4 regions of the Pseudomonas sp. O230 genome follow, and region 1 is predicted to be linked to each of the others. Evidence: predicted binding sites of a transcription regulator. Region 1 holds the regulator's gene; each other region holds the start of a gene.
The links. The regulator FliA, encoded in region 1, starts transcription of late flagellar genes. The targets are predictions, from matches to a motif close to CTAAAGTTTNNNNNNNNNNNGCCGNTAA.
Positions count from the first base shown of each region.

Region 2: ACI77H_RS28355 (methyl-accepting chemotaxis protein) is a predicted target of FliA. The motif match lies at 1,098-1,125, and genes of this name have one in related genera.
Region 3: ACI77H_RS01385 (methyl-accepting chemotaxis protein) is a predicted target of FliA. The motif match lies at 3,545-3,572, and genes of this name have one in related genera.
Region 4: ACI77H_RS22370 (methyl-accepting chemotaxis protein) is a predicted target of FliA. The motif match lies at 2,073-2,100, and genes of this name have one in related genera.

Region 1 is NZ_JBJGXN010000002.1:570,774-576,769, forward strand. Features, by position in the region: gene ACI77H_RS05960 (protein phosphatase CheZ) at 22-810, opposite strand; gene ACI77H_RS05965 (chemotaxis response regulator CheY) at 833-1,204, opposite strand; gene fliA (RNA polymerase sigma factor FliA) at 1,372-2,112, opposite strand; gene fleN (flagellar synthesis regulator FleN) at 2,109-2,939, opposite strand; gene flhF (flagellar biosynthesis protein FlhF) at 3,056-4,384, opposite strand; gene flhA (flagellar biosynthesis protein FlhA) at 4,396-5,996, opposite strand, start outside.
Region 2 is NZ_JBJGXN010000015.1:89,853-95,848, forward strand. Features, by position in the region: gene ampD (1,6-anhydro-N-acetylmuramyl-L-alanine amidase AmpD) at 1-101, shown strand, start outside; gene ampE (regulatory signaling modulator protein AmpE) at 98-934, shown strand; gene ACI77H_RS28355 (methyl-accepting chemotaxis protein) at 1,214-3,244, shown strand; gene ACI77H_RS28360 (hypothetical protein) at 3,415-3,804, shown strand; gene ACI77H_RS28365 (TatD family hydrolase) at 3,805-4,581, opposite strand; gene cra (catabolite repressor/activator) at 4,585-5,580, opposite strand; gene ptsP (phosphoenolpyruvate--protein phosphotransferase) at 5,863-5,996, shown strand, end outside.
Region 3 is NZ_JBJGXN010000001.1:283,090-289,085, reverse strand. Features, by position in the region: gene ACI77H_RS01390 (vWA domain-containing protein) at 1-1,329, shown strand, start outside; gene ACI77H_RS01385 (methyl-accepting chemotaxis protein) at 1,466-3,442, opposite strand; gene ACI77H_RS01380 (LysR substrate-binding domain-containing protein) at 3,623-4,543, opposite strand; gene ACI77H_RS01375 (NorM family multidrug efflux MATE transporter) at 4,702-5,996, shown strand, end outside.
Region 4 is NZ_JBJGXN010000010.1:209,723-215,718, reverse strand. Features, by position in the region: gene pnuC (nicotinamide riboside transporter PnuC) at 1-139, opposite strand, end outside; gene ACI77H_RS22370 (methyl-accepting chemotaxis protein) at 311-1,945, opposite strand; gene ACI77H_RS22365 (undecaprenyl-diphosphate phosphatase) at 2,239-3,069, shown strand; gene ACI77H_RS22360 (DUF1294 domain-containing protein) at 3,066-3,491, shown strand; gene ACI77H_RS22355 (MmcQ/YjbR family DNA-binding protein) at 3,488-3,847, opposite strand; gene ACI77H_RS22350 (LysR substrate-binding domain-containing protein) at 3,844-4,752, opposite strand; gene ACI77H_RS22345 (FMN-dependent NADH-azoreductase) at 4,882-5,493, shown strand; gene ACI77H_RS22340 (alpha/beta hydrolase family protein) at 5,751-5,996, shown strand, end outside.

The DNA.
Region 1 (5,996 bases):
AAACCTAAAATGCCTAAAATTCTAAAACCCTAGGCTGGATAGCAAGTCGTCCACATCGTCCTGACCGGACACAACGTCTTCTCTTTTATCGGCATGAATCTGCGGACCTTCACCCTGAGAGAGATGTTTTTGCGGATCTTTTTCTGCAAGCATCGCTTCACGGTCATGTTCGATGCCCGCAAAGCGGTCCACCTGACTGGCCATAAGCACGAGCTTGAGCAGGTTGCTTTCAACTTCGGTGACCAACTGGGTCACACGCTTGATCACTTGACCGGTGAGGTCCTGGTAATCCTGAGCGAGCAGAATGTCGTTGAGGTTGCTCGACACCGCGCGGTTGTCCGCGCTGCTGCGTGTCAGGAAACCGTCGACACGCCGTGCCAGTTCACGAAACTCCTCAGCCCCGACTTCGCGACGCATGAACCGCCCCCAGTCCGTGCTCAGCGCCTGGGCTTCATCGCTCAGGCTGTTGACCAGCGGCGTGGAGTTTTCGACCAGATCCATGGTGCGGTTGGCTGCGGCCTCTGTCAGCTTGACAACGTAACCCAGACGCTCGGTGGCATCTGTGATCTGGGACACTTCCTCGGCTTGCGGCATGTGCGGGTCAATCTGGAAATTGACGATCGCGCTGTGCAGCTCGCGGGTGAGCTTGCCCACTTCCTGATACAGGCCGCGGTCACGGGTCTGGTTGAGCTCATGGATCAGTTGCACAGCGTCGCCGAACCTGCCTTTTTCAAGGCTTTCGACCAGTTCGACCGCGTGTTTTTTCAGGGTCGATTCAAAATCGCCCTGTGAAGATTCTTTGTGGTCCATAGCTCCCCCGTGGCGCAGTTTCTCAACCGATGCGTTCGAAAATCTTCTCGATTTTGTCTTTCAACGCCTGGGCCGTGAAGGGTTTGACCACATAGCCGTTTACGCCGGCCTGGGCCGCTTCGATGATCTGCTCGCGCTTGGCTTCAGCGGTCACCATCAGCACCGGCAGGTGCTTGAGCTTTTCATCGGCGCGCACATGGCGCAGCAGATCGATACCGGTCATGCCCGGCATGTTCCAGTCCGTTACCAGAAAGTCGATGCTTCCGCTGTTGAGAACCGGAATGGCAGTAACGCCATCGTCGGCCTCGACCGTGTTGGTGAACCCAAGGTCACGCAACAGGTTTTTTATGATCCGCCGCATCGTTGAGAAGTCATCAACGATGAGGATTTTCATGTTCTTGTCCAATTCGACCTCCAAGCAGTCTTAAACGCACCCAGCACCTGGACGCGCCATTTCAATCAATCCGGCAAAGCACTCAATGACTGTCTGGAGCACAACAGATCGCGACCGGCGCAGTTCAACACCACACCAGCCACGTTCGCAGTGTCCCCACACTGCCTTCAGCGCGCTCGCCACTCCCCCAAACGCCCCCGCAAACGGGCCGCGCACTGGCTGTGTAACTGGCTGACCCGAGATTCGCTGACCCCCAGGACCTCACCGATTTCCTTGAGATTCAACTCTTCGTCGTAGTACAGCGCCAACACCAGTCGCTCACGCTCCGGCAAATTGGCAATCGCGTCCGCCAGCGCTGCCTGGAAGCGTTCATCTTCCAGATCGCGTGACGGCTCGAGATGAGCACTCGCGCCATCCTCATGCAGCCCTTCATGTTCGCCGTCCTGCAACAGATCGTCGAAACTGAACAAGCGACTGCCCAGGGTGTCGTTCAAAATCCCGTAGTAATCGTCGAGACTCAATTGGAGTTCGGCCGCAACTTCGTGATCTTTAGCGTCACGGCCGGTTTTAGCTTCAATCGAGCGAATTGCGTCGCTGACCATGCGGGTATTGCGGTGGACCGAACGTGGCGCCCAGTCCCCTTTGCGCACTTCATCAAGCATGGCGCCGCGGATTCGAATGCCCGCGTACGTCTCGAAACTCGCGCCTTTGCTGGCGTCATATTTGGTCGATACTTCTAGCAGGCCGATCATCCCGGCCTGAATCAGGTCTTCGACCTGGACACTGGCCGGCAGTCGTGCCAGCAAGTGGTAGGCAATGCGTTTGACCAGTGGCGCGTAACGCTCGATCAGCTCGTACTGCGCGTCACGTGCCGACTTCTTGTAGAGGTTGTAACCGCTGGCTGTCATAGCACGGGTCCTGCCGTTTGTTGCACGAGGCGCTCGACGAAAAACTCCAGGTGCCCACGCGGGTTGGCGGGCAGCGGCCAGGTATCGACCTTTTGTGCGATGGCCTTGAACGCCAGGGAGCACTTGGATCGCGGGAAGGCTTCATAGACCGCGCGCTGCTTCTGCACAGCCTTGCGCACGCTTTCGTCGTACGGCACCGCACCGACGTATTGTAAGGCGACGTCAAGGAAGCGGTCCGTGACCTTGGTCAACTTGGCGAACAGGTTGCGCCCTTCCTGCGGGCTCTGCGCCATGTTGGCCAGGACGCGGAAGCGATTCATGCCGTAGTCGCGGTTGAGCAGTTTGATCAGGGCGTAGGCGTCGGTGATCGAGGTCGGCTCGTCGCACACCACCAGCAAGACTTCTTGCGCGGCGCGAACAAAACTGACTACCGAGTCACCAATACCCGCAGCGGTGTCGATCACCAGCACGTCGAGGTTGTCGCCGATATCACTGAAAGCCTGGATCAGGCCGGCGTGCTGAGCCGGGCTCAGGTGCACCATGCTCTGAGTGCCGGACGCCGCAGGGACGATGCGAATGCCGCCGGGCCCCTGCAACAGCACGTCGCGCAGTTCACAGCGGCCTTCGATGACGTCAGCCAGGGTACGTTTGGGTGTCAGTCCCAGCAGGACGTCGACGTTCGCCAGCCCCAGATCGGCGTCCAACAGCATGACGCGCCGGCCGAGCTCAGCTAGAGCCAGGGACAAGTTCACTGACACGTTAGTCTTCCCGACGCCACCTTTGCCGCCGGTCACCGCGATCACCTGTACGGGATGCATGCTGCCCATGTTATTTCTTTACCTTGTCTTGCATAGACGGAGGCCACATTACTGGCTGCGCGTTCATCATCTGAACAATGCATGGCAGACCATCGATGTAGGTACAAAAACTGTTCATTAATACCTCAGCCAACCTGCTTGGTCGGGCTGTGATAAATATCAGCGAACATGTCAGCCATGGCTTCTTCGCTGGGTTCTTCCTGCATTTGCACGCTGACGGCGCGACTGACCAACTGATGACGACGCGGCAGATGCAAATCATCCGGAATACGCGGTCCATCGGTCAGGTAAGCCACCGGCAATTCATGACTGATTGCCAGGCTCAACACCTCACCCAGGCTTGCCGTTTCATCCAGTTTAGTCAGGATGCAGCCAGCGAGCCCGCAGCGCTTGTAACTGTGATAAGCGGCGGTTAGAACCTGTTCCTGGCTGGTGGTTGCCAGAACCAGATAATTTTTTGATTTGATGCCACGGCCAGCCAGGCTTTCGAGTTGCATGCGCAATGCCGGGTCACTGGCCTGGAGGCCCGCGGTATCGATCAGCACCACGCGCTTGCGCAGCAACGGATCCAGCGCCTGCACCAGCGACTGACCCGGATCGACGTGCGTCACCGACACATTGAGGATCCGGCCGAGGGTCTTGAGTTGTTCCTGAGCACCGATACGGTAGCTGTCCATGCTCACCAGCGCGATATTCTGCGCGCCGTACTTGAGCACGTAACGGGCCGCGAGCTTGGCCAGAGTGGTGGTCTTGCCCATGCCGGCCGGGCCGACCATGGCAATCACGCCGCCCTCTTCCAGTGGCTCGACTTCCGGTGTGGCGATCATCCGCGCCAGGTGCGCCAGCAACATGCGCCAGGCCTGACGAGGCTCTTCAATGTCGGTAATCAGCTCCAGCAGGTCGCGGGACAACGGACCGGACAAACCGATGCGTTGCAGGCGACGCCAAAGGTTGGCCTGGGCCGGACGACTGCCTTGCAGTTGGTTCCAGGCCAGGGAGCCGAGTTGTACTTCCATCAGTTCGCGCAGGCTGTTGAGTTCGAAACGCATCGAGTCGAAAGCACGCGGATCAACGCCGGTCGAAGCAGGCGCAGGAGCCGGTGCCGGGCGACGAGGTTCAGTGTACGTAGGCTCGATCAACGGTTCAGCGGCAGTCAGCGGCAGGCCGGCGAACAACTGGCGATTGGTCGACTTGTCGCTCTCGCCCTCGCTGCGCAGGCTCAGTTCGGCCTGGGCGGTGACGATCCGCGACTGAGTCTTGCGCAGCTCGTCCTCGAGTTCCATGTTCGGAACACGCGGGGCCAACGCCGACAGCTTGTAATCGAGCGCGGCCGTCAGCTCGACACCACCGGCGATCCGGCGGTTGCCAATGATGGCGGCATCAGCGCCCAGCTCATCACGAACCAGCTTCATGGCCTGACGCATATCGGCGGCGAAAAAACGCTTAACTTGCATAAACCACTACCTCAGCCGTTGGGCCCTACTGTCGCAACGATGGTCACTTGCTTGTTGTCAGGGATTTCCTGGTAAGCCAACACGTGCAAACCCGGGACTGCCAGTCGGCCGAATCGCGACAACATCGCGCGAACCGGGCCGGCCACCAGCAGAATCACCGGTTGACCTTGCATTTCCTGACGCTGCGCCGCGTCGATCAACGAGCGTTGCAGTTTTTCAGCCATGCTTGGCTCCAGCAGAACGCCCTCTTCCGAGCCTTGTCCTGCCTTCTGAAGACTATTGAGCAATATTTGTTCCAACCTTGGCTCCAAGGTGATAACTGGCAGCTCGGACTCAGTCCCTACAATGCTTTGGACGATTGCACGGGATACGCCGACGCGCACCGCGGCCACCAGAGCGGCAGTATCTTGACTCTTGGCGGCATTGTTGGCGATCGCCTCGGCGATGCTGCGGATGTCACGTACAGGCACCTGTTCGGCCAGCAACGCCTGGAGCACCTTGAGCAGCTGCGACAACGACACCACGCCAGGCACCAACTCCTCGGCCAGTTTTGGCGAGCTTTTGGCCAGCAATTGCATCAGTTGCTGCACTTCTTCGTGGCCGATCAGCTCACTGGAGTGCTTGTACAGAATCTGGTTCAAGTGGGTTGCCACTACCGTACTGGCATCGACCACGGTGTAACCAAGGGATTGCGCCTGTGCACGCTGACTGACTTCGATCCAGACCGCCTCCAGCCCGAAAGCCGGATCTTTGGCGGTAATGCCGTTCAGCGAGCCGTAGACCTGGCCGGGGTTGATCGCCAGCTCGCGATCCGGATAAATCTCCGCTTCGGCCAGGATCACTCCCATTAGAGTGAGGCGATAGGCGCTCGGCGCGAGATCGAGGTTGTCACGGATATGCACAGTCGGCATCAGGAACCCCAGATCCTGGGACAGCTTTTTACGCACGCCCTTGATCCGCGCCAGCAACTGACCACCCTGGTTGCGGTCCACCAGCGGAATCAGGCGATAGCCGACTTCCAGGCCAATCATGTCGATTGGCGTCACATCGTCCCAGCCAAGCTCCTTGGTTTCCTGAGCGCGGGCCGGCGATGGCAGCAATTCCTGCTGACGCTTGACCTCCTGCAAGGCCTGAACCTTGACGGTGTTCTGCTTCTTCCAGAACAGGTACGCGCCACCGGCCGCCAGGGCCGCCATGCTCAGAAAGGAAAAGTGTGGCATGCCCGGCACGAGGCCCATCACCGCCATCAAACCCGCCGCCACGGCCAACGCCTTGGGCGAGGCGAACATCTGGCGATTGATCTGTTTGCCCATGTCTTCCGAACCGGAAGCACGGGTCACCATGATCGCTGCAGCTGTCGATAACAACAGTGATGGCAATTGCGCCACCAAACCGTCACCGATGGTCAACAAGGCATACACCCGACCGGCATCGCCGAAGGTCATGCCGTGCTGGAAAATACCGACCGCCATGCCGCCGATCAGGTTGATGAACAGAATCAGCAAACCGGCGATGGCGTCACCGCGCACGAACTTGCTGGCACCGTCCATGGAACCGTAGAACTCGGCCTCCTGGGCGACTTCCATCCGGCGCAGCTTGGCCTGGTTCTGAT
Region 2 (5,996 bases), on a different contig from region 1:
GCGGGCATAGCGACATCGCACCAGGGCGCAAGACTGATCCGGGACCGGCGTTCGACTGGGCGCGTTATCGCGCGGCCCTGGCTAAAGAGGAAGCACAATGAGTTTTCTGGTGTTGCTGTTGGCGGTCTGGATCGAGAAGTTCTCGGCCCTGCGCCATCGGGTTCAGCGTGATGGCGGTTGGGTGCGCGAGTTGCACAAGCTTGAAGCCAGCCCGCGTCTGGTCAATCGTCCGTGGTTGATTCTGCTGATTCTGGTGCTGCTGCCGGTGGCGCTGCTGGGGTTGCTGCTGGTGGTGCTGGAGCCGGTTGCTTACGGTCTGTTGGCGTTGCCGGTGCATTTGCTGGTGGTGATTTATAGCCTGGGGCGTGGTGATTTGCTGGCCGGTCTGGGGCCGTTTCGCGATGCTTGGCGCCGGGAAGACCTGCAAGCTGCCGCGCATGTGGCGAAACGTGACCTGGATATTTGTGCCGACAACGGCGAGCAGTTGCTGGAGCGGGTTCAGGCTCAACTGTTGTGGGAGGCTTACCAAAGCTTCTTTGCAGTGATTTTCTGGTACTTCCTGTTGGGGCCGGTGGCGGCGTTGAGCTATCGACTACTGGCACTCGCTGAAGAACACGGCCAGAACCCGGCCGTCGTCGAGCGCGCCGCTCAACTGCGTCACGCGTTCGATTGGATGCCGGTGCGTCTGCTGGCGGCGAGTTTTGCGCTGGTCGGCAACTTTGTCGCCGTCAGTCGGGTGATGCTGCACGAATTGCTGAACTGGAACATCAGCGCCGCGCAATTGATCGAGAAGGTCGGGCTGGTGGCCGGTGAAATTCCTGCGCCGGTGGTCGGGCCCGATGGCATCAACAGCCTCGACCGGATCTGGGAGCTGCTGCTGCGTGCCGCGGTGCTCTGGTACGCCGGTTTTGCGCTGTGGACAGTCCTTGCCTAAACACCACCTTCTGTAGGAGTCAGCTTGCTGGCGATGCCTGCGCCTCGGTGTTTCAGGAACACCGCATTGAGGCCATCGCCGGCAAGCCGGCTCCTACAGGGACAGGGTTGGCATGGCGCCTTTTGAACGGCAGGACCCTCTCGTTCGATAAGCTGGCGTTAACCTTAAGTTACAAAACCCCCCGCCGATTTGAGCTATACAGAGACAGCACTCAATAGTGGCTATCTGCTGCTTGTCTGTGCCTGCCAATAAAAATAAGAAATCCAAGGGAGACTTCCAGTGAAGAGCTTGCTCTATCCCGCCGTCGCACTAATGAATCGCCTGAGCTTCGGCATGAAGTTCAGCCTGATCAGCGTTCTGTTCCTGGTGCCCATGCTGGTGACCAACTTTTATCTGGTGCGTGATTCCTATCGCGAATTCCAGGGCACCCGAGTGGAACTGCAGAGCCTCGACCTGCTGGGCAGCAGCCTGACGCTTCGACGCGATCTGGAAACTCTGAACAACCTGGTACAGATCAACGTCTACCTGGGCCAGGCCGGCAAGGCCGGCAATCTCGAATCCCAGATCACCGACCTGGAACACAGTGTTCTGGCTCGCCTGCAAGGGCTGACGGCGATGACCACCGATGCGGAACAGATTACGGTTTTCGATGGCAAGCGCGACGAGATGATCACCGCGTTCAAGGCCCAGCAAACGGAAAACTCGTTGCAAAGCAAAAGTGCGCTGATCGGCAAGTTGCTCGGCAACGCGCAAATTTTCAGCCAGATCATCGCCAGTCAGGCCGGTTTGAGCCGTGACAATCAGAGCGACATGCGTCAGCTCACCGAACTCATCACCAACGTCACGCCGCCCGTCACCCAGACCTTGGGCGATGGCCGCGCCATGGGCTCTTACTCGCTGGGGCAAGGGTTTCTCAATTCGTCGTCGAGCACCCGTTTCGATGAGTTGCTGGCGCAGATCGAAAAGCTGCAGGCCGAGTACGGTCTGAAGTTGCAGGATGCGCTGGGCTCAAGCAAGGCGGCACGTGAAACCCTGGCGGCGCAGGCCGAGAGCAGCAAGGCGTCGCTGAAAAAGGCCAGTGAACTGTTCGAAGAACAGGTGGTGATGGCAGACACCCTCGATGCGCCGTGGCAGGCTTTTTACGATCAGGTCACCGGCCTGATGGACCAGACTTACCAACTCAACGAAGCCACCCTGAAATTCCTCGATACCCAGTTGCAACAACGGCTGACCCAGAACCGCACGCACATGGTCTTGCAGGCCGTGGCGCTGACGGTGGTGTTTGTGCTGATTTTTTACCTCTACGGCGGCTTCTACGCCTCGACCCGCACCACCCTCAAACGCCTTGGCGCGATGATGGACAAGGTCGCGGCCGGCGACATGACCGTGACCTTCAACGCCAACAGCCGTGACGAGCTGGGCGAATTGGGCGAGGTGTTCAACGGCACGGTGAAGAAAATCCATGACTTGATCGAGCGTGTCGGCCATACCGTCGGGGAAGTCGAGCGTCAGGCCTGTCAGGTCGAGAACGTATCCGCCCAGAGCAACCAGGCTGTCGCGGGGCAACGCTCGCAAATCGAACAGGTCGCCACGGCGATGAACCAAATGTCGGCCACCTCACTGGAGGTGGCCCGCAGCGCAGCCGCGGCGGTCAGCAGCGCCCACAGCGTCAATGACGAAACCATCAGCGGTCGCGGGTTGGTGGAGTCTCAGCAGGGCAGCATTGCTGCGCTGGCGAGCGAAATCGATCAGTCGGTGCTGGTGATCAATCAACTGGCCAGTGACAGCCAGTCCATCAGTCGCGTGCTGGAAGTGATCAAAAGCATCGCCGAACAGACCAACCTGCTGGCGCTCAACGCAGCCATCGAGGCGGCCAGGGCCGGCGAGCAAGGCCGAGGTTTCGCGGTGGTGGCGGACGAGGTCCGGACCCTGGCCAAACGCACCCAGCAATCGACCGAAGAAATCGAACAGATGATCGCCAAACTGCACAGCGGTGTCGGCGCCGCAGTGAAGGCCATGGGCACCAGCCATCAAATGGCCAATGGCACGGTGGGGCAGTCGGAAAAGGTCCAGCAGGCGCTGGAAAATATTCTTGGGGCGGTAGGCATGATCGTCGATCAGAACCAGCAGATCGCCGCCGCCGTGGAACAACAGACTGCCGTCGCCCACGACATCGACCAGAACATCGTCGAGATCAACCGGGCTGGCGAACGCACCGCCGAAGGGGCACACAAGACCGAAGATGCCAGCCGGGCGCTGTCGGCTCAGGTGGTTGAGCTCAAACAGCTGATCAGCGCCTTCCGGGTCTGAAGAACCGCGTAACCCCTGTAGGAGCAAGCTTGCTCCTACAGATTTGTGCATCGTCTGTAGTACTTGTTCCCGTTACGTGTAGGCAGTATCCGATTTCCCTGCAGGCTCTGGCATTTGGTCTTCAATGAAGGATTATCCACAACCCTGACCTACCTTGAGGAGGCTCGGTTATGTCCTTCGCTACAACTGGAATCCAAGGGCACTGTGCTCATTGCGGAAACACTCGGCGACTCGAACCCTGGCAACTCAACGCCATCGCAATCAACGAAGCATTCTCTTGTTCCCACTGCCACAAAGCCTTGCAACTGAGCGATCCGAAGCAGATCAGGCGCATCAAGTCCCTCGACTCACTCGCGATGCTGCGGGCAAGCACGATGGTGATGGTATGCACCGCGTTGCTGGTGTTATTGGTGATGGAGTGGGTCGGGCTACTCAACGTGGTCGAGCAGCTGAATTTTTCGCTGATCGCGATTCTGGTCTACTTCGTGGTCATCCGGTTCGCCCGACACCGCCACCATATGACGCTGATTCTGGAAGCTGCCAAGGCTCACGCCGACTGACTACCAGTTGAACAGCTCGCACACATTGGCCGTGCTGACAGCCGCCAACCGTTCAGGACTGATCGCCATGATTTCAGCCAGCGCCTCGCAGATCGCCGGCAAATGCGCCGGGCTGTTGCGCTGACCGGGAAACATGGCGGGGGCCATGTCCGGTGAGTCGGTTTCCAGCACCACCGATTCCAACGGCAGCTCGGCCAGCACGCGGTGCATGCGCAAGGCCTGCGGCCAGGTCGCCGCGCCGCCAAGGCCCAGTTTGAAACCGAGCCTGATGTACTCGCGGGCCTCTTCCTTGCTGCCGGCGAAGGCGTGAATGATGCCTGTGCGTTTCAACTTGAAGCGCTTGAGCGTGGCAATCACCGCGGCATGGCTGCGTCGCACGTGAATCAGTGCCGGCAGATTGAAATCCGCCGCCAATTGCAGTTGTGCCTCAAACAGCGCTTGCTGGCGCTCACGGTCGAGGGTTTCGATGAAGTAATCGAGGCCGATCTCACCCACCGCGCACAGCTGTCGATGGCCGGTTAAACGGCTGAGCCAATCGCCGAGTTCGGGTAAATCTTCAGGCCGATGCTGCTCCAGATACACCGGGTGCAAACCGAACGCCGCATGCAGATCGGGATCGCTTTGCACCAGATCCCAAACTCGCTGCCAATTGGCCTGATAAACCCCCAGCACCACCATCCGCCGCACGCCAAGGGCGCGGCTCTCGGCGAGCAGCGCCGGGCGGTCCTCGTCGAAATCCGGAAAGTCCAGATGAGTGTGGCTGTCGATCAGCTCCACGGTTCAGTCCTGGCGAATACGCTGCTTGAAGGTCCGCGCGATGGCTTGCACGCCGGGCTGGTAATCAGACTGCTCAATGGCGGCCAGGGCCAGTTGCAGTGCTTTGTCGGCGATCAACTGGTGTTGCTGGGCCATGGCGTTGACCGGCAGTGGCAGGAAGTCCAGCAACTGCGTGTCGCCGAATGTGCCCAGGCGCAGCGGGCGGGTTTTCAACGGGAAGTCGTGCAAAGCGTCGAATACGCCTTGAAGCAGCACGTAGGAGGTGGTCACCAGCGCATCCGGCAAATGCCCCAGGCGCTGAAGCATTTCTTCCATCAACTGCTTGCCGCACTCGCGGCTGAACGATTCGCCGTGTTCGATCAGGATCTCGCCTTTGAAACCGCTCAGTGCTTCCTTGAATCCCGCCGCCCGCTCCTGGCTGATGCTCAGTTCGGGACGTGCACCGATCAGGGCGATCTGCTTGGGCAACGGATCGAGCAAGCTGCGCGTCAGTTGCAGACTGGCTTCGCGATCATCACTGATCACCGAGCAGAAATGCTCGGGCTCCATGACCCGGTCGATGGCGATGATCGGAATGCCTTTGGCTTGTAGCTGTCGGTAACTGTCGTCACCGGCCGGCAGGCAACTGGCGACGATCAAGGCGTCGCAACGTCGGGCGCGGAACAGTTGCAGCAGTTGCCGTTCGCTGTCCGGCGCATCGTCGGAACTGGCGATCAGCAACTGATAACCACGGGCCCGGGCACCTTGTTCCAGCAGCTTGGCGATTCGCGCGTAACTGGGGTTTTCCAGGTCCGGCAGAATGAAACCCAGCGTGCGGGTGTGCCGACTGCGCAGCCCGGCCGCTTGCGGGTTGGGCGTGAAGCCATGTTGTTCGACGACCGCGCGCACGCGCTCGACGGTGGCACTGCTGATGCGTTGCTGTGCGGCCTTGCCATTGATGACATAACTGGCGGTGGTCACGGACACACCGGCCAGTTGGGCGATATCACTGAGTTTCAACTCGGGTTTTCCTTGTTTGTCGGCCGACATTTTCGCCAATCCTACCCGATTCAGGCAGGCAACTATTGTCGCAACCTATCCGACAGGTTGGGCTTCAAGGATGGGACATAATCGAGTAACGTGCCAATCATTCTAGATTAAACGTTTCAGCAGGCGTATTTTCTACGTTATAGGTTCATTTGGCCGGTTCTGCCGCGAAACCGCCAAAAGTGATGATTAAGGGCCTAAGCTGATTCATTCAAAACAATACCTGGTGCCTCAATGCGCCAAAAAGGAGAAAGCATGCTCGAGCTCACCCTAGAGCAGATTTCCATGGGCCAGTCGGCCGTGGACAAGTCCGCAGCGTTGCATTTACTGGCAGGGCATCTGGTCGCCGATGGTCTGGTGGCCGAGGGGTATCTCGCCGGTTTGCAGGC
Region 3 (5,996 bases), on a different contig from region 1:
CTCTTCGCCATCCCGCGAATGGGCAGCGGCGAGGTGCTGGAATGGTGGACCGAACTGGGTGGCCAACCCACGCCCTATGCCGACCTCAACGAAGACGCTCAACGGCGATTGCTGGAAACCTATGAAGTGCGTCAGACGTCCCTCGGACAGTTGGCGGACGAACTGCAAAAACGCGGTCAGCCCACGGTAGCGGATGACTTGCGCAGCCTGCTCGGTACACCCGAGCTGGACAAACTGTACAGCCTCAACGGTGAACCGTTGGTGGTGCGCTGGAACCAGCGACCGCCAAAACCGATTGTGCCCCCGGTCGTCCCGCTTGCTCCGCTGGCTGCGGCCGTGCCGCCGTCGCGCCGGGGATGGTGGATCGCGGCGGCATTGCTGGCGCTGCTGTTGTTGCTCCTGGCGCTCTGGGCTTACTGGTGGTTCCTGCACCGGGAAAAAGTTGTACCGGTCGAACCGATCGCCCCTGTGGTGACGCCGATTGAGAAACCGGTTGCACCTGTTCCCGAGCCGGTGGTGGAACCGGAGCCTGTCGTGGAACCGGAACCGGAACCGGAACCCGTACCGGTTCCAGAACCAGCACCGGTGCCCGCCCCCAAACCGGTCCCGCCGCCCAAACCGGTGGTGGCTGCCCCGCCACCGGCACCGACGCTGGACAACTTCGCGTGCCGCAAAAAGGCGCCAAACGCAGAGATCCCGCAATTCGTGGTGGTGCTCGACACCTCGGGCTCGATGGATTTGAACATCAAGTCAGTGAAAGCCGATGAGGACTGGTTCTTCGGCAATGAGATGAACAAGTACCTGGATGCGAACCGCACCATGCAGATCTTCGCCAAACCCAGCCGCATGGACGTCGCCAAGGACTCGCTGGCCGGCATGATCAACGGGCTGGACCCGAAGATCGACACGCGCCTCATCACCTTCGCCGGCTGCAACAGCACACCGGACCAAGGCGTGTTCAAGTTCGGCGACCGCCAGCGGCTGATCAACGGGATTCGAGGCCTGGTTCCCAACGACGGCACACCGCTGGCCGACAGCCTGGCCCACGCAGCAAGCACCGTCGATGGGCGCAATAACGATGCGGTGATCGTGATGTTCGTCGACGGTGAGGACGGTTGCCAGAAAGACGCTTGCGCGGTATCGCGCCAAATCGCCAGGGAACAACCACGGCTGCGGGTCAACGTGGTGAAAATCGGTGCCGGTGGCCCGTCCCGCTGCATCGCTGAAAACACCGGTGGCCGGGTTTACAGCAGCACTAACGCGGCAGAATTGGGCAACCAGCTGAAAATGGCGACCAAGGAAGTGTCGAGCAACGCCAAGTGTGATTGATCGGCAGGACTGCAGATCGAGGTGAGACCATCGCGAGCAAGCTTGCTCCTACAGGATGTGTGGCGTTCTACGCTTTTGTGAACGACATCAAAACTGTAGGAGCAAGCTTGCTCGCGATGGCGATTTCAGGGGCGACTCAACGAAACCGGTCAACCTCTTGGCGCAATTCGGCCGCCAGACTCTCCAGCTCCTTGGCCGTAATCGCCAGGTTCGACACCACTTCCCGCTGCTCACTGTTCGCCAGCGCAATGCTTTGCAGGTTGCTGCTGAGCAGGGTCGCGGTGCTGCTCTGCTCCTGGGTCGCCGTGGTGATCGCGGCGAATTGCTCACCGGCGGAACGGCTTTGCTCATCGATCCGCGCCAGCGCCGAGGCGACGTTGGCGTTGCGCGACAAGCCTTCCTGCATCAAGACGTTGCCCTGCTCCATGGTGCTGATGGCGTTGCCGGTTTCCTGCTGAATGCTCTGGATCATCCCGGAAATCTCATCCGTGGCCTGACGGGTACGCGAAGCCAGGTTGCGCACTTCATCGGCCACCACCGCGAAACCACGGCCCTGCTCCCCGGCACGCGCCGCTTCGATGGCGGCGTTGAGCGCCAGCAAGTTGGTTTGTTCGGCAATCGAGGTGATCACGCCGACAATGCCGCCAATCTCCTGCGAACGCTGACCCAAGGTGTTGATCACCGTGGCGGTGCTGTTCAACGCGCCAGCGATTTGCTCCAGGGACGAGGACGCTTCATCCATCGATGTACGACCGATCTGGGTTTGCTGTGCGTTTTCCTGCGCCAGACGCTGAGTGCTGCCCATGTTGTCGGCAATGTTCAACGAGGTGGCGCTGAATTCTTCCACGGCCCCGGCCATGCTGGTGATCTCGCCGGACTGCTGCTCCATGCCTTCATAGGCACCGCCAGACAAACCGGACAACGCCTGGGCACGGCTGTTGACCTCTTGCGAGGCCCTGCGGATGTGCTCGACCATCGTCGACAGCGCCTGGCTCATCTGGTTGAAGGCGCGGGCCAACTGACCGATTTCGTCGTTGCTCGACACACTCAGACGCACGCTCAGATCACCCGCACCCAATGCTTCGGCCTGACGCACCAGATCGCCCAGCGGTGCGAGTTTGCTGCGCAGCAGCCAGACAGCCGAGCCCACGGCGATCAACATCGCCAGCAGACTGCCAATTGCCAATTGAATGCCAACGCTCCAGGTCACCTCGCGGATTTCGGCTTTCGGCATGCTTGCCACCACCGACCACGGCCCGCCTTCGAATGGCACGGCAATGCTGTAGAAATCTTCCGCCGTGTCGCTCCAGAAATTGCCCTTGCCCGGGGTTTTCGCCAGAACGGCGATGGCCGGGACGGCTTGATCCAGTGCTTGCACGCCGGCAATCGGCACCAGCCATTTGTTCTGTTCGTCCAGCAGCGCCAACGAACCGGTCTGGCCGATGCGGAAGCGCTTGAGGTTGGCGAACTGCGCGTTCTGCGCGTCGGTGTAATCGAATCCTACGAACAGTACGGCAATCACCTTACCGCTGCTGTCGCGTACGGGGGTGTACTGCGTCATGTAGGAACGTTCGAAGAGCAACGCGCGACCCACATAGCTCTGCCCCGCCATCAAGCGTGCATAGGCCGGATTGGCATGATCCAGCAGCGTACCGATGGCGCGGCTGCCGTCCTGTTTGCTCAGGGAGGTGCTGACCCGAATGAGCTCATCGCCGCTGCGCACGAACACCGTCGCCACGCCCGCGGTCATTTGCTTGAACTCGTCCACTTCCTTGAAATTGTTGTTCAACACTTCGCTGCCCAGGTGCAGGCCCGGGGTCTGCGTGCCCGCCACGGCCACCGGCTCGTCCGGATGTACGCTCAGCCCTGCGCTGAAGCGCTTCTCGAACAGCCCGGCCAGACGCTGGGTACTTTCACGCAGCGTGCCGTGAAACGTACTCAACTGGTCGGCCAGCAACCGCGCCTCGCTCGCCAGGTGCTCTTCGCGGGTGGCGAGGTTGGCCGTGTCCAGCGAACGCAGCGCAAACAGGGTACTACCGCTGATGACGATCGCCAGGATAACGGCGAGCGCAAGGCCAAGCTGTGAGGCGATGCGGGCACGAGGTTGAGACATGACAGCTCCTGGCCAAGTGGCCGGATCTTCATTGATCGGCTCTCAGCAACTTTTTTAATAATGGGAATTGCGTCGAACCTGCACGAAGGTTCCATCTGCAGATTTTCGGCGGCAAATCTGAATACTTGAGTAAAAAGCCCGGATATGGCTCAAGGCCGCTATTTCGAGGGCTCTATCGATTCAGCTCAAGTGTTCGACGTCCGGCAATTTCATCGCCTGCGCTTCGCTTTGCAGGAAATCGCTGAGGCGGCGCAAACGTTCACCTCCGGGGCGTGTTTTCGGCCAGACGAGGTAATAATGCTCACCGCTGGCGACGGCGGTCGGCCACGGTAAACTCAGACGGCCCTGCGCCACATCCTCGGCCACCATCAAAAGATCGCCCATCGACACGCCATAACCCCGGGCGGCGGCAATCATCCCCAGCTCCAGCGTATCGAACACTTGCCCGCCCTTGAGCGACACTTGATCCGTCAGCCCCATACGCTCCAGCCAGTTGCGCCAGTCACGTCGGTCCGGCGTCGGGTGCAGCAATTCGGCCTGGGCCAGGCGCGCGACGTCCCACGGTTGATCCTTCAAAAGATTCGGTGCGCCGACCGGAATCAGTTCCTCCGGGAACAGCAGACTCGCTTCCCAGTCCGGCGGAAAATGCCCGTTGCTGAGGATCACGGCGCAGTCGAACGGCTCATGATTGAAGTCCACCGAGTCGACGTCCATCCAGGCGCTGGTCAGTTGCACCTCGTTACCCGGTTGCAGGTGGCGGAAGCGGCTGAGCCGCGCCAGCAGCCAGCGCATGGTCAGGGTCGACGGCGCCTTCATGCGCAGGATGTCATCTTCGGCGCGCAAGGTATTGCAGGCGCGCTCAAGGGCGGTGAAGCCTTCGCGAATGCCCGGCAGGATCAGCCGCGCCGACTCGGTCAGTTGCAAGTTGCGCCCGCTGCGGTGAAACAGCCGACAGGCAAAGTGCTCTTCGAGCGTACGAATGTGCCGACTGACCGCACTCTGGGTAATCGACAACTCTTCAGCGGCACGGGTAAACGAGCTATGCCGCGCCGCCGCTTCAAATGCGCGAAGGGCATATAAGGGAGGAAGACGACGAGACATTCGGAAAGCTCCCATAGCGCAATGGCGTCAACTTATCAGAATCTCCTCAGGATGAGTTTTAATCATGCCACCCATCCTTTTTATCCCTTTGTGCAAACCCTGCAGAGCGCCGAGAATCGACGCTTTCCTGTTCTCTTTGACCCTAGAGCGTGATGACCATGCAGCATCCAGCGCGTATTGAACTCTGGGCCATCCTGCGGCTGGCGGGGCCGTTGATTGCCTCGCAGTTGGCGCACATGCTGATGGTCCTAACCGACACCTTGATGATGGCGCGCCTGAGCCCCGAGGCGTTGGCCGGGGGTGGACTCGGCGCGGCGACCTATTCGTTTGTGTCGATCTTTTGCATCGGCGTGATTGCGGCGGTCGGCACCCTGGTGGCGATCCGTCAGGGCGCGGGCGATATCGTCGGTGCGGCGCGGCTGACCCAGGCCGGGTTGTGGCTGGCGTGGTTGATGGCATTGGTGGCCGGGTTGCTGCTGTGGAACCTCAAACCGGTGCTGCTGCTGTTCGGCCAAACCGAAACCAATGTGCACTCGGCCGGGCTGTTCCTGACATTCCTGCCGTTCGCCCTGCCCGGCTACCTGAGCTTCATGGCCCTGCGCGGCTTCACCAGCGCGATTGGCCGGGCGACGCCGGTGATGGTCATCAGCCTCGGCGGCACGGTAGCCAACTTCGTGCTCAATTATGCGTTGATCACCGGGATGTTCGGCCTGCCGAAAATGGGCCTGGTGGGCATCGGTCTGGTCACGGCGATTGTCGCCAACCTGATGGCCGTGGCGTTGGCGATGCACATTCGACGGCACCCGGCGTACGACGCGTATCCATTGCGCCAGGGTCTTTCGCGGCCAAACCGGCAGTACTTGAAAGAGCTGTGGCGTCTCGGCCTGCCGATTGGCGGCACCTACGCGGTGGAAGTCGGGCTGTTTGCCTTCGCCGCGCTGTGCATGGGCACCATGGGCAGCACGCAACTGGGCGCGCACCAGATCGCGCTGCAGATCGTCTCGGTGGCGTTCATGATTCCGGCGGGGCTTTCCTATGCGATCACCATGCGCATCGGCCAGCATTACGGCGCCGGGAATCTGCTGGACGCTCGATTGGCCGGTCGAGTCGGGATCGTTTTCGGCGCGGCTTCGATGCTCGGCTTCGCGATGGTCTTCTGGCTATTGCCGAATCAATTGATCGGCCTGTTCCTGGACCACAATGACCCGGCCTTCCGCCCAGTCATCGAACTGGCGGTGAGCCTGCTGGCAGTGGCGGCGTGGTTCGAGCTGTTCGACGGCACGCAAACCATCGCCATGGGCTGTATTCGCGGGCTCAAGGACGCCAAGACCACGTTTCTGGTTGGGTTGGGTTGCTACTGGCTGATTGGCGCGCCGGCCGCGTGGTGGATGGCGTTCCATTTGCACTGGGGGCCGACGGGCGTCTGGTGGGGATTGGCGTTGGGATTGGCGTG
Region 4 (5,996 bases), on a different contig from region 1:
ACAGCTTCACTTCAAAAAAGACCCAGCTGTAAAGCGACACCATGACCAGGCCGATCGGCCAGCACCAGGGGTTCTGTTTGACCGTCAACCAGACGGCAATGACACCGAGGGCGGCGGCAAACAGTTCAAGCCCGGACATGGAGGTTCCTTGGAGGAGAAAAAGAGGGGGGCGGATTGTACCCGGATTGTGGCGATGAGGCTGCGCTGGCAGTGGAGAATGCTCCCGCTGACTTGTAGGAGCCCGGCTTGCCGGCGATGGTGATTTCATGGTCGCCATCGCTGCGGTGCGGTGATCCGACAGGCCTGGCGCCTACACGCGAAATTGCTTGAGCAACCCGTTCAACTGTTCACTCAAATCCTTGAGGTGGGCGCTGGCCACGCTCGACTGTTCCGCCGCCAGCGCCGTGCTGTGGGACAAACCGGCCGCCTGGGTCACATTCTGGTTGATGTCTTCGACCACATGGGCCTGTTGCAGAGTGGCGCTGGCAATGGACGCGTTCAACCCGTTGAGATTGCGCAGTGCCTGGCCAATGGCATTCAGGCTTGCACCGGCGAGGCCGGCCTGTTCGATGGTCACTTGCGAGGCGCGGCTGCTGTCGCCGATCACCTTGACCGCCGCTTCGGAGTGGCTTTGCAGGCGTTCGATCATCGCCTGGATCTCGGCAGTGGACTTCTGCGTGCGCTGAGCCAGCAGGCGCACTTCATCGGCGACGACGGCAAACCCGCGACCTTGCTCACCGGCACGGGCGGCTTCGATGGCCGCGTTGAGGGCCAGCAGGTTGGTTTGCTCGGCGATGGAACGGATCACTTCCAGTACGCTGCCGATCTGAGTGCTTTCGGCGGCGAGGGTGCGGATGACCTCCACGGCCTGATCAATCGTCGAAGACAGTTTGTCGATTTGTTGCAGGCTGCTGTCGATGTTGACCTGGCCCTGCTGCGCCTGAGACTCGGCATCGCGCATTTCACTGGCGGCATGTTCGGCGTTCTTCGCCACGTCCTGCACGCCATAGGTCACTTCATTGATGGCCGTGGCCACCAGTTCCATCTGTTGCGATTGCTGCTGGCTGCGTTGCTGAGCCTCGACGGCGTCGTTGCCCAGTTCGCTGGACGACTGGCCCAGGGCACTGGCGGACACCTGCAATTCACCAATCACCCGCCGCAGCTTGGCGGTGAACGCGTTGAAATGGTGTGCCAGCTGCGTGACTTCGTCCTGGCCATGGGTGTCGAGGCTACGCGTCAGATCGCTCTCGCCGCTGGCGATGTTGGCCATGGCGTTCACGGTGTCCTGCAGCGGGCGGACGATGCTGCGGGCAATCAGGATCACCAGCAACGCCATGATGGCGGCGATCACCAGCCCTACAACGGACGCCTTCCAGACCTGGCCCATAAACTCGGCTTGCATGTCATCGATGTACACGCCCGAGCCGATCACCCAGCCCCACGGTTCGAAGAGTTTGACGTAGGAGGTTTTGGCGACCGGCTCGCTGGCGCCCGGTTTCGGCCAACGATAGTCGATCGCACCGGCGCCCTTGGCCTTGGCGAGGGCGACCATTTCATTGAACAGCGCAAACCCGTCCGGGTCGCGGATCGCCGAGAGGTTCTGGCCATCGAGTTTCAGGTTGGCCGGGTGCATGATCATCACTGGCGTCAGGTCGTTGATCCAGAAGTAATCGTTCTGGTCATAGCGCAGGCCGCGAACGGCAGTCAGCGCTTGTTTTTGCGCGGCCTCGCGCGTCAGCGTGCCGGCGGTTTCGAGCCCGTGGTAGTAGGTCAGAATGCCGCTGGCCGTCTGCACGACGTGCTGGGTTTTCTGCGCCTTGGCGTGATAGAGGTCCTCGTGAATCTGTTTGAGCATCAACACGCCCAACGTCAAAAGCATCATGACGGCCACGATCAAAATCAGCCACAGACGTCGGCTGATCGACATATTGCGCAAGCTGTTCATAACGCGGTCACTCCTGTTTCTTTTTCTTGTAATAAACGACGGCCAGCATCCAACCACACTTTGCCAATCGGGCATATCCGACCCAAGTCCAATAACGTGGCAGCGTTATTCAGCCTTGTCTGATAGGATTTCGGCCCCGCACGGAAAAACCTGAATCCACGTCGATTTTTCACGGGATTTTTACGGTTCCGTCTGGATTCTGTGCGCGTCGGGCTGCAGCTACGCTGATCGCAGTCAATGTTTTGAAAAATATTAACGGGGCATGCGGTAGCGCATCGCTTTTTGGGGGATTGATGGATCTTTGGACTGCCTTCCAGGCATTGATACTTGGCGTTGTAGAAGGGCTGACGGAGTTTTTGCCCATTTCCAGTACCGGACACCAGATCATCGTGGCCGACCTGCTCAATTTCGGCGGCGAGCGGGCCATGGCATTCAACATCATTATTCAGCTTGGGGCGATCCTCGCGGTGGTGTGGGAATTTCGCCGCAAGATTTTCGATGTCGTCATCGGTTTGCCGACGCAGCCCGGCGCCCGACGCTTTACCGCCAACCTGCTGATTGCCTTTATGCCGGCTGTGGTCCTGGGGGTGGTTTTCGCCGACCTGATCCACCATTACCTGTTTAACCCGATTACCGTCGCCACCGCATTGGTCGTGGGCGGCATCGTGATGTTGTGGGCAGAGCAGCGTCAGCATGAAGTGCATGCCGAAACCGTTGACGAGATCACCTGGAAAGATGCCTTGAAAGTCGGTTTCGCCCAGTGCCTGGCCATGATTCCGGGCACCTCGCGTTCAGGCTCGACAATTATTGGCGGTTTGCTGTTCGGGCTGTCGCGCAAGACGGCCACCGAGTTTTCGTTTTTCCTGGCGATGCCGACCATGGTCGGCGCGGCGGTGTACTCGGGTTACAAATACCGCGACCTGTTCGTCCCGGCGGACTTCCCGGTGTTCGCCATCGGCTTCGTCACCGCGTTCATTTTCGCAATGATTGCCGTCAGGGGCTTGCTCAAGTTCATCGCCAGCCACAGCTACGCGGCGTTCGCCTGGTATCGCATCGCTTTCGGCCTGCTCATTCTCGCCACGTGGCAGTTTGGCTGGGTTGACTGGACCGCCGCCAAGCCATGAATGACGCCAGCGCACGCAACAATCCCGGAGGCCGGTCCGGCGGCGGGATCCAGAACCCACGGCTGAAATTGCTGGTGTTCGCGATGGTGTGTGCGCTGCCGTTGTTCGGCTCGATGTCGTTCTGGTTGCGAGGGATTTCTCTGGTGCCCCTGGCAGCCTACGGCATCGTCAGCGTGCTGGCGTTCTTCCTTTATTGGAGCGACAAACGCAAGGCCCGCACCGACCGCTGGCGTACACCGGAGAATGTGTTGCATGCGGTGGAACTCGCTGGCGGCTGGCCGGGCGCCTTGCTCGCGCAGCAGGTGTTTCGACACAAGACCCGCAAAGTGTCGTTTCAGTTGCTGTTCTGGGTGATCGTGCTGCTGCATCAAGTGTTCTGGATCGATCAACTGTTCCTCGGCGCCAATCTGGCGCTGCTTTAAAGCAGCAGCCCGACCTGCGTGCGTTTGGGCAGTTTGCGCACCACCAGTTGATGAGAACGTTGCAGCAGCCCTTGCAGTTCTTCGCTACCCAGCGGGTAGGGCGTTGGCATGATGATCCACTGGGCCCGCGCCAGATACGGCGCCGGATGAATCCCCGGGCGGTCGCAATGCCCCAGAAACAGATCCTTGTCGACCTTGAACGCCAATGAGTCGCCACGCAGGTTTTGCAGGGCGAACATCTTGTTCCCGGCAATCGAAAACACCCGCACGCCTCCCCATTTGTAATCTTCCCGCGCCCCCGGCAACGCGAGACAGAATTGCGCGACGTCCTCTTCGCTCATACGCCCAGCCTTCATATCAGTCGGTCCCCACAGGCATTGAATGATTCGATCAAATGGTCGAGCCAGGCGCGAACGGCCGGCATCACCCCGCGCCGATGAGGGTAGACCGCTTGCAGCCAGCCGCCAGGTAAAGACCAGTCCGGCAGCAATTGCACCAGCGCGCCGCTTGCCAATTCCTCTTCGCAATACATCATCGGCAGCATGGTAAAGCCCTGGCCGGCGAGGGTGCAGGCCCTGCGCACGATAAAGTCATCGATGCCCAGTCGTGCCTCGAGGGCGAGTTCATGACTTTTACCCTGTTGGTCGAGCATACGGATGTGCACCATGCGGTCCGCTTCAAGTGCGCCGAGCACCGGCAAGCCCTTGAGGTCCTCGGGGTGATTGATCTGCCGGCCATGCAGAAAATCCGGGCTGGCAACCATCAGCATCTGCGCCTGTCGCAGGCGCCGGGTGACCAGCAGCGGGTCTTCATCACCCGGCTCGCGAACTCGCAGCGCGACGTCGACGCCCTCGGTCACCAAGTCAACCCGGCGGTTTACCAGCATGACCTCCAGTTGAACATGGGGGTATTTCTCGAGGAATTTGCTGATCACCGTCGGCAACATTTCGTGAGCCAGCCCGACGGGGGCGGACACCCGCAAGCGTCCGCGAGGTTCACTGGACATGCTGGCCACGGCCTCATCGGCCATCTCGGCTTCCAGCAACATCGCCTGACAGTGGCGCAAATAGCGCTCGCCCACTGCCGTTAACTTAAGTTGCCGGGTGGTGCGTTGCAGCAGGCGCGCACCCAGGCGTTCTTCGAGTTCGGCGATGCGGCGTGACAACCGCGACTTGGGAATCCCCAGCAAACGCCCGGCTGCCGCGAAACCGCCGGCTTCGACCACCTTGGCGAAGTAGTAGAGGTCATTGAGGTCTTGCATGGTTTGAACTCGATTGTTCTATCAGTGAGACGAACTATCGCATTGTTGCGGTCTAATCAGCTATTGGTTTCGTCTGTAGGATTGTCTCCATCAGATCGCCCCGTGGCGATCCTCACCTGGAGATCCCACATGAAACTACTGCATATCGATTCGAGCATTCTTGGTGACAACTCGGCTTCCCGTCAGCTGAGCAGCGAAGTCGTCAACGCCTGGAAAACCGCCGAGCCGACCGCCGTCGTGACTTACCGCGACCTGGCCAGCGATGCCATCAGCCACTTCTCCGCCACGACCCTGGTCGCCGCCGGCACCACCGCTGAACTGCGCAACGCCGCGCAGCAGCACGAAGCTGAATTGAGCGCTTCGACGCTGGCCGAATTCCTCGCCGCCGATGCCGTCGTCATCGCAGCACCGATGTACAACTTCACTATCCCGACCCAACTTAAGGCCTGGATTGACCGTATCGCCGTTGCCGGTCAGACCTTCCGTTACACCGAAGCCGGCCCTGAAGGTCTGTGCGGTGGCAAGAAAGTCGTGATCGTTTCGACTTCCGGCGGTTTGCATGCCGGTCAGGCGTCCGGTGTTGCGCACGAAGAGTATTTGAAGTTGCTGTTCGGCTTCCTCGGGATCACCGACATCGAGTTCGTCCGTGCTGAAGGCCTGGCGTACGGTGACGAAGTGCGCACCAAAGCCATGAGCGATGCCCGCACGCAAATCAGCGAGCAACTGTTCGCCGTCGCGTAAGGCTTGCGTAAAGGTTTAAATCAGCTCGGGCAACACCCCAAAAAACTCTGTATTCTGATCCCGCAAGGTCAGATACGGAGTTTTTTGTTTCTGAACATTGCGCAATCTTTCATGTTGTGGCCCAGGTTATGCAGTCGAGGGTTTAACGTCCCCGTTCTGTAACGACCTTGCTGGCCGCAAATGCGGGTACAAGGCCGCTTCCTCGGCAGTCGATGGAGAACGGGCTTCCCGGTCAAGTAACAAAGGTGGGGCATCCCATGGTGCGTCTTTGTGCAACGTTACTGATTTGCCTGCTCAGCAGCCTGAATTCAGTGCACGCCGCGCCTGCGCCGCATCCTCACTGGAGCGTCGGTTTCCATGAGATGAGTTTTCTCGACCCGCTGGACCTGCAACCGATGCGCGCCATCGCGTTCTACCCCTCCAGCGACCGCGAACACTCCAGCAAACTCGAGGGCTACACGGTCGAAGCGGGCGAAGACACCCGCGTCGCCATTGGCCGCTTC